2 regions of the Actinacidiphila reveromycinica genome follow, and region 1 is predicted to be linked to the other one. Evidence: riboswitches for the same ligand, from Rfam matches in the RefSeq annotation. Region 1 holds a riboswitch; the other holds the start of a gene.

Region 1 (4,133 bases):
CGCCCCCGCCGCCTCTGCGGCAGCCGGGCCCGCACCGCGGGGAGCTCAGGGGAGCGCCGCACCCGCCGCGCCCTCCGCACCCGCCGTCCCGGCCGTCCAGGTCGTGCCGGTGACCGTCGCCGTCCCGGCGCCCGTGCCGGAACCCGTGTCCGGTACCCGTCCGGGCCCCGGTCCGCTGCACGCTCCCCGGTCCGACGCTCCCTCCGGTCCACCGGTCCCCGCCGTCGCCCCGCACCCTCCCGCCTCCACCGCCACCACGGTCTGAAAGGGCACCCCATGAGCATCGACTGGCACGCGCTCGGCACGGTCCTCGCGGTCACCCTCCTCGCCACGGTCGGCCTGGTGGGCGTCTTCACACTCGGCATCGTCGGGCTGTCCCGGCGCGAGACGGGCGGCGGCGCCGCGCTCCTCACCCGCACCGGCGCGTACGTCTGCTTCGCCGCCTGCGCCGCCGCGGTCGCCTACGGCATCCACCTGATCGCGGGCTAGGCGCCCACGCCGGATCGCCCCGCCCGAGTCCGGATGGGCGGGGCGATCCCCTGCGTGCCGGTCCGTCGCCGATCAGGGGCCCGCCCCGTCGCGGCAAGGGAAGCGCGGGACCCTTCGGCACGCGGGCGATCCCGGCCGACCAGCACCGCAGCGCCTTGATCATCTCCCGTGCTCGTGACGTCGCCTGTAAGGTGCCGGAGAATCGCACGGTTGCGGAGGTCAGAGCGCTTCGCGAGATCCTGTCACTGTCCTCCGAGGGATGAAGGTAGCCACACGATGCAGATCAGCCCTGCGACCGAGGCGGACGCGGAATGCCTGTCGATCCTTCTCGGAGAGATCGAGAAGTACTACGGCGGCGAGCCCGTACCGGTCGATCCGGAGCAGATTCGCCACGCGCTCTTCTCCGACCGGCCGGTCGCGACCGTCCTCGTGGCCCGCGACGGTGACACCGTGCTGGGGCTCGCGTCCTACAGTTTTCTCTGGCCTGCCGCCGGTGCGGACACCTCCCTCTATCTCAAGGAGCTGTACGTACGGCCCGACGCCCGCCACGGGGGCGTCGGCCGCGCACTCATGTCCGAGGTGCGCAACGTCGCCGCCGCATCAGGCTGCTCCAGGATCGAATGGACCGCCGACGCCGACAACCCGTCCGCCCTCGCGTTCTACGAGGCACTCGGAGTCGAACCGAAGGACGGGAAGGTCTTCTACCGGACCACCCGGTAGATTCGTCCGCGCGATGGCCAGGGCTACCCCCTGCATGGCGCCCGGTGGTGATTGTGACTGGCACCAGCCCCCGTTCGCCGAGCACATGAGTGCAGATCGCAGACGTCCTCCCGGTTCCGGCTGTCCACCCGGCGTCGGCGGCCCGTACCGTTGAAGACGGCAGCCTGACAGTTGCGGCCGCCGGCGGAGAGGACGGTACGGCTGTGGACAGACGACAGTTCCTCGGGGTGTTCGCGGTTGCCGCAACGGAACCAGGAGCACTGTCCGGGATCGCCGAAGCGCGACAGAGCATCGACACTGCCCTGACCGGCTCGGACGCGGGGGATCTCGCGTACCTGGAAGGTGCGTTCGAACGCCATCGCGGCGGCTATCGAGGCCGTCCCCCTACCGCCGTCCTCGGACAGATGCGCGACGACGTGGACCTGCTCCGGGATGTTCTCCACCGCCCGCACCCGGCAACCACCCGCACGCAACTCGCCCGTACGGCCGCCGGAATCACCGGCTTGGTGGCGATCATTCAGCATGACCGCGGGGATCAGCGCGAAGCTCATCGCTGGTTCGCCACCGCCGAGCGGGCCGCCAGCGAGTCCGGCGACCGTCACATGCTCGCCTGGACCCTCGCACGCCACGCGATGGTGCCGCTCAACTACGGAGCTCCGGAAGCAGCCGCCGCCCTGGCGATCCAGGCTCGCGTGGCAGCCGGGCGAACCCCCTCCGCATCGGCGGCGCTCGCCGCCGCCGTGAGCGCCCGGGCACTTGCCGCGAACGGTGACCGCCAGGGGGCCCTGCGCGGAGTGGCCGACGCTCGTACCATCGCTGGGCGGCTGGACGGGTCCCAGGCCGCCGACAGCTGGTTCGGTTACCCGCCGCAGAAGCACCACGTCCACCTCTCCCAGGCGTTCACCCTGCTGGGCAGCACGAAGGACGCCTACGCCGAACAGGACGCCGCCGTCGCCCTCACACGGACGCCCTCCGTGATGACCCGAGCCCTGTTGGACATCGACAAGGCGACGTGTCTCAGCGTCGAGGGAGACACGGCGCATGCCGCCGAAGAGGCCGCCGGAGTATGGGAGGCACTGCCACCTGCGTACCGCGGTGGACTCATCCAGGAACGGACGGTGGCCCTCTGCGACACGATCTCCGACACGGCCCCGGACCTGGCCCGACAACTGCGGGTGACCTTCGTCTAGGGCCTCTGGGCGGCTGCGGTCCCGACGCTCGTCGGCCGACCGGTCCGACGACACCATGGCCCGGACGACGACGGTACCGCCGGCAACCCGCCGCCCGCAGGGGGGCGATGACGCCGGAGACCGGCCACCCTGGGGGTGGCGGGGCAAAGCCGCAGGCAGGCGTGGTTGACGGGGTTTCCACGGGCGTGGTGAACTGCCGGGAGCCATACGGCGGCAGGAGAGGAAGTCGGTGCGAATCCGACGCGGTCCCGCCACTGTCACCGGGGAGTGCACTCCCGACCCTGTTGGTCACGGCCGGCCCCGCCGGCTGGAAGGCCCGGGAGTGCGTGGATCCGGGAGCCAGGAGACTCTCACCGCCGGTCACGTCGAGCCAGGGCGCGGACCCTGAGTGAGGACCTCGCGATGCCCCGCACGCACGCGGCAGCCGCCCCTTCGGGCGCCGAGCCCCGGATATCCCGGACATGAGCCGTGCCGACCGCGCCTTCGCCTACGGCGCCGCACTCGGCTTCCTCGGCGACCTCCTGATCGGCGATCCGCGCCGCGGCCACCCGGTGGCCGGCTTCGGGCGGGCCGCGGGAGCCCTGGAGAAGCTGATGTGGCGCGACCACCGCGGCACCGGTGCGGCGTACGCCGCCCTGTGCGTGGGCGGCTCGGCCACCGCGGCCGCCCTCGCCGAGCGCGCCGCCCGGGACCGCCCGGTGCTGCGCGCCGCGCTGACCGCCGCGGCCACCTGGTCCGTGCTCGGCGGCACCTCGCTGGCCCGGGAGGCCCGCGCCATCGGCGCGGCGCTGGAGGCCGGCGACCTGGCCGCGGCCCGGGCCCGGCTGCCGCACCTGTGCGGGCGGGACCCGGCCGCGCTGGACGCCGACGCGCTCGCCCGCGCCGTGGTCGAGTCGGTCGCCGAGAACACCTCGGACGCGGTCGTCGGCGCGCTCGTGTGGGGCGGGCTGGCCGGGGTGCCCGGGCTGGTCGGCTTCCGCGCCGCCAACACCCTGGACGCCATGGTCGGCCACCGCTCCCCCCGCCACCTGCGGTTCGGGTGGGCCGCCGCCCGGCTGGACGACGCGGTCGGCTACCCCGGGGCCCGGTTGACCGCCGCGCTCACCGCGCTGGCCGGGCCGTACCCGCGCAGCGCGCTGGCCACCGCGCGCCGCGACGGGCCGCTCCACCCCTCCCCCAACGCCGGTCCGGTGGAGGCCGCGTTCGCGGGAGCGCTGCGCATACGGCTGGGCGGCACCCTGGCGTACGGCGGCCGCACCGAGCACCGTCCGGTGCTGGGTGCCGGGTTCCGTCCGCCGGGCCCGGCGGACATCGGCCGCGCCATCCGGCTCTCCCGCCGGGTGGGCGCGCTCGCACTCGGCGCGTCGGTGCTGCTGTCGGCGGCGCGCGGGGCACGGCTGCCGGCGGCGGGGCGGGGCGCCGGACCGGCTCCGGTCACGGGCCGCTCCACGGTCCCGGACGGAACCACGGTCGCGGGTCGGGGCGTGGGCTCGGGTCGAGTGCCGGGCTCGGGTCGAGTGCCGGGCTCGGGTCGAGGGCCGGGCTCGGGTCGAGTACCGAACTCGGGTCGAGTGCCGGGCTCGGGTCGGGCCCCGACCGCGGATCGGGTCCGGGCCGTCGCGCGGGCCACGGGACCGGCTCCGACCGCGGAGGGTGCCCGATGAAGGGGCTGATGGTCGCCGGGACCGGGTCCGACACCGGCAAGAGCGTGGTGACCGCCGGGATCTGCCGCTG
Region 2 (4,133 bases), 1.2 Mb from region 1:
TCCGGCGGGACGCTCGTCGAGGCCGCCCCCCTGCTCCTGCGCCTGGCCGGCCGCTTCGAGGTCGCCGCCTTCGACCAGCGCGGCATCGGCCGGTCCGCGGCCGCCTCCGGGCCGTACGCCATGGCCGACCTCGCCGCGGACGCGGCGGCGCTCGCCGACCACCTCGGCTGGCCGTCCTTCCGCGTGTTCGGGATCAGCTTCGGCGGGATGGTCGCCCAGGAACTGGCCGTCACCCGGCCGGAACGGATCGAGCGGATGGCGCTGCTGTGCACCTCGTCCGGGGGACCCGGCGGCTCCTCGTACCCGCTGCACACGCTGGGCGAACTCCCTCTGGAGGAGCGGCAGGCCCGGTACGCGGGCATCCTTGACACCCGCTTCACCGCGGAGTGGCTGGCCTCCCGCCCCGGCGACCGCGCGGTGGTCGAGTCGATGCGCGGGCGGCTGGCGGCCGGCAAGCCGGCCGCGGTGCGGCTGGGAGAGGAACTCCAACTCCGGGCCCGCGCCGCGCACGACGTGTACGACCGGCTCCCGGCCGTCACCTGCCCGACGCTGGTCGCCGCCGGGCGCTACGACGGCATCGCGCCGGTCGCCAACAGCGAGGCGGTGGCCCGGGCGATACCGGGCGCCGAGTTGCGGGTCTTCGAGGGCGGGCACATCTTCCCGTTCCAGGACCCCGAGGCGCTGCCGGCGGTGATCGACTTCCTCGCCCGGTGACGGCCCCGCGGGACTAGGACGACATCCCGCCCGAGCCGGCGCGTGCCGCGGCGCCCCAGCGGCGCTCGACCTTCGCGAACCGCCAGTAGGCCAGGGCGCAGGCCCAGACCACGACGAACAGGCCGACGATGACGTAGCCGACGTTGTCCAGGCTGATACCGGAGATCCAGTCGGTGGCGCCGTTGGTGAAGCCGGCGTTGTCGTGCAGGACGCCGACGAGTTCGATGGTGCCGATGACGAAGGCCACGGCGATGGACAGGCCGGTGATCGTGAGGTTGTAGTAGACCTTGCGGACCGGGTTGGAGAACGCCCAGTGGTACGCGAAGTTCATGAAGGTGCCGTCGAGGGTGTCGAACAGGCTCATGCCGGCGGCGAACAGCAGCGGCAGGCACAGCACCGCGTACCAGGGCAGGCCGGAGGCGGCGCCGGAACCCGCCATCACCATGAGGGTGACCTCGGTGGCGGTGTCGAAGCCGAGGCCGAACAGGACGCCGACCGGGTACATCTGGCCGGGGTGGCGGATCGACTTGGTGAGTCGGCCGAGCAGGCGGTTCATGAAGCCCCGGCTGTCCAGGTGCTTCTCCAGCTCGTGCTCGTCGAAGTTGCCCGCGCGCATCTCCTTGAACACCCGGTAGATGCCCAGCAGGGCGACGAGGTTGAGGGCGGCGATGAGGTAGAGGAAAGTCCCCGAGACGCTGGTGCTGATGACGCCGAGGGTGACGTGCGTCTCGGAGTCCTCGTTCATCAGGGTGCCGGCGATCTTGGCGCCGCCGGCGATCATGCCGGCCATGGCGACGACGATCGAGGAGTGGCCGAGGGCGAACCAGAAGCCGACCGAGACGGGGCGCTGCCCGTCGGCCATCAGCTTGCGCGTGGTGTTGTCGATCGCGGCGATGTGGTCGGCGTCGAAGGCGTGCCGCATGCCGAGGGTGTAGGCCGTGACCCCCAGCCCGACGCCGAACGCCTGCTTGCCGACGGTGTAGTGGTGCGGCGCGACCATCATCACCAGGATGGCGAACGCCGCGGCGTGCAGGGCGGCGATCGCGGCCAGCAGCACGCCGGTGCGTATCCAGTCGGCGCGTGCGAATCGGTGGGCGACGGGCCCGGGGGAGGGCGTCCCCGCGGGCGGTCCGGCGGGCGACGGCGGGTTTTCGGGCAGGGTCATACCGGGGCAGCCTCTCCAGCACCTCGTGGACAGTTCGTCGTGCGTGCCGTGGCCGGTCTCCTGGCTTACGGGTCCGACGTCGCCGTCCTCCGCCTTCCCAGCCGCCGAAACGGCCAGTGGCGTCCACCCCCTGCGGGGCGGAACGAGCACGGTGACTTCCCGATCACAGTGGCGAGGGCCGCACCGGTTTCCCACCGGTTTCCCGAGCACCACGGCCCGGCCAGCGTAGATGCACACGTCAGCCGACTGCAACGGGGTCTCAACGGGCCCGGTGCGCGCGGCGGTCGGGACCGCGTGCCCCGGTGACGTCACGGGCGCCGACGGCTGGCACGATGTCGCCATGGCCCGGATGCCCGCCCTCCGCCTTGTGCGCTCAGCCGTGTTCGCGGCCGTGTGCACGGCGATGAGCGGCCTCGGCCACGCGATGATGTCCGGCGCCGGGGTCCCGGTCTGGGCTCTGCTGTACGCGTTCGCCGGGGTCACCGCCCTCGCGTGGTGGGCCTTCGGGAGGCGGCGCGGCGCGCCGGTGATCCTCGGCGGCAGCCTGGCCACGCAGTTGGGGCTCCACTGCGTCTTCCTGCTCGGGCAGTGGGTCGGCGCCGCTCCCTCGGCCGTGCCCGACCCGGCGATGCCCGCCACGTCCTCCATGCCCCCCATGCCTTCCATGCCTTCAATGCCGTTCATGCCGGGCATGGGGATGGCCGCGCCGGGCCCGGGCGGCACCGGGTCCATGGCGGGGCCGGGCGGCGGCATGGCCATGCACGAGTGGTCCCCGGGCATGCTCCTGCTGCACGCCGCTGCCGCCCTGGTGTGCGGCCTGTGGATGTGGCGGGGCGAGGTCGCCCTCCACCGGATGATCCGCTCGCTGGCCTGGGTACTGGCCGCTCCGCTGCGGTACGTCCTGGCGGTGTGCGGGATCACGCTGCCGCCGCTGCCGCGCGTGCGGGCCGGCACCGTGCCGCCTCTGCGGCCCGCCGAGGTGCTGCTGAGGCACGCGGTGGTGCGGCGCGGGCCGCCGCCGCTCGTCGTCCTGATCTGACAGGCGCCCGCCACCGGCCGGTTGTCCGGCCGCTCCGACGGCCGCAGCGCCGGTATGTCCCGCTGCCCCCGCGGCCGGCTTCGCGCCGCCCCGGCACCGCGTGGACCGTACCGGACCCTGATCCCGTCGGCCTGCCCGGCACCACGCCGCCGCGTCAGCGCGTTCGTGTGCGTACGCCTTCACCGGTCCGCGCGTCCTCACCAGCGCGTGCACGCCGCCGTGTACGGCACCCCGTGTACGACGCCTCCGTGTACGACGTCCCGTGCGCGACGTCCCGCGTCCGACGACCGCGGCGCGCGCGAAGGGCGGGCCGCCCGTCGGCGGGACCGCGTGCCGTGATCACGGCCGGTCCCGCACGAGCGAAGGACCCGAGAACATGACCCCTGCCCGGAACCCCCGGGGCGACCGGCCGCCGGTCGCACGTGACGACGCCCAGGTGACCGCCTGGGCCCTGGCCGCCGGCCGCGGCGACGAGGAGGCGATCGAACACTTCGTCCGGGCCACCCGCGCCGACGTCCGGCGCTTCGTCGCCCACCTGACCGCTGACTTCTCCGGGGCCGACGACCTCACCCAGGAGACGTACCTGCGGGCGCTGTCCGGCCTGCCGCGGTTCGCCGGGCGCTCCTGCGCCCGCACCTGGCTGCTGTCCATCGCCCGCCGTGTGGTGGTCGACCGCTACCGCTACGACGCGGCGCGGCCCCGGACGTCGGCAACGGACGACTGGCTGGAGGCGGCCGAGCGGGCGCAACCCGCCCACGGACCCGGCTTCGACGAGGGCGTCGCCCTGTTGGACCTGCTGAGCACGGTGGACCGCGGGCGCCGGGAGGCGTTCGTGCTCACCCAGCTCCTGGAGTTGCCGTACGCCGAAGCGGCCGCCCGCACCGGGTGCCCCGTGGGCACCGTCCGCTCCCGTGTGGCGCGGGCCCGGGCGGACGTCCACGCACTGCTGGTCGCCGCCGACGAACCCGAGGCGGCGGCCGCGGCGGCCTGACGGTTCCGCCGCGTCCCGACGACGGGCGGGCCGCCGACCTGGCGGCCCGCCCCCACCTGCCCGCGGGCACGCAACGGGCAACCGATCGACGAGAGAGGCGGTATGGGGTGCGAGATGCCCGGCGGACAGGTTCCGCGAAGGTGACGCGCCGGTCGGGCGGGCGGTTCACCCCGTCACGCCGCCCGGCGGCGGGGGAACCCCTCTGGCCGTGGGAGGAGCCGGTC

What was found. Region 1 has a riboswitch for cobalamin ahead of RVR_RS06845 (cobalamin biosynthesis protein). Riboswitches for the same ligand answer to the same signal wherever they lie in the genome.
Region 2: linked by a shared signal. The riboswitch ahead of nicT (Nickel transporter NicT) and the one ahead of RVR_RS06845 (cobalamin biosynthesis protein) in region 1 are both predicted to bind cobalamin.

The regions. Positions count from the first base shown of each region.
Region 1 covers NZ_AP018365.1:1,607,379-1,611,511, forward strand. The annotation lists gene RVR_RS06825 (inorganic phosphate transporter) at 1-265, shown strand, start outside; gene RVR_RS06830 (hypothetical protein) at 277-489, shown strand; gene RVR_RS06835 (GNAT family N-acetyltransferase) at 766-1,209, shown strand; gene RVR_RS06840 (NsdA family TPR-like regulatory protein) at 1,299-2,399, shown strand; cobalamin riboswitch at 2,619-2,749, shown strand; partial or broken gene RVR_RS06845 (cobalamin biosynthesis protein) at 2,861-3,823, shown strand; gene RVR_RS06850 (cobyric acid synthase) at 4,060-4,133, shown strand, end outside.
Region 2 covers NZ_AP018365.1:2,841,143-2,845,275, reverse strand. The annotation lists gene RVR_RS11680 (alpha/beta fold hydrolase) at 1-714, shown strand, start outside; gene nicT (Nickel transporter NicT) at 728-1,879, opposite strand; cobalamin riboswitch at 1,913-2,108, opposite strand; gene RVR_RS11670 (hypothetical protein) at 2,220-2,918, shown strand; gene RVR_RS11665 (sigma-70 family RNA polymerase sigma factor) at 3,295-3,909, shown strand.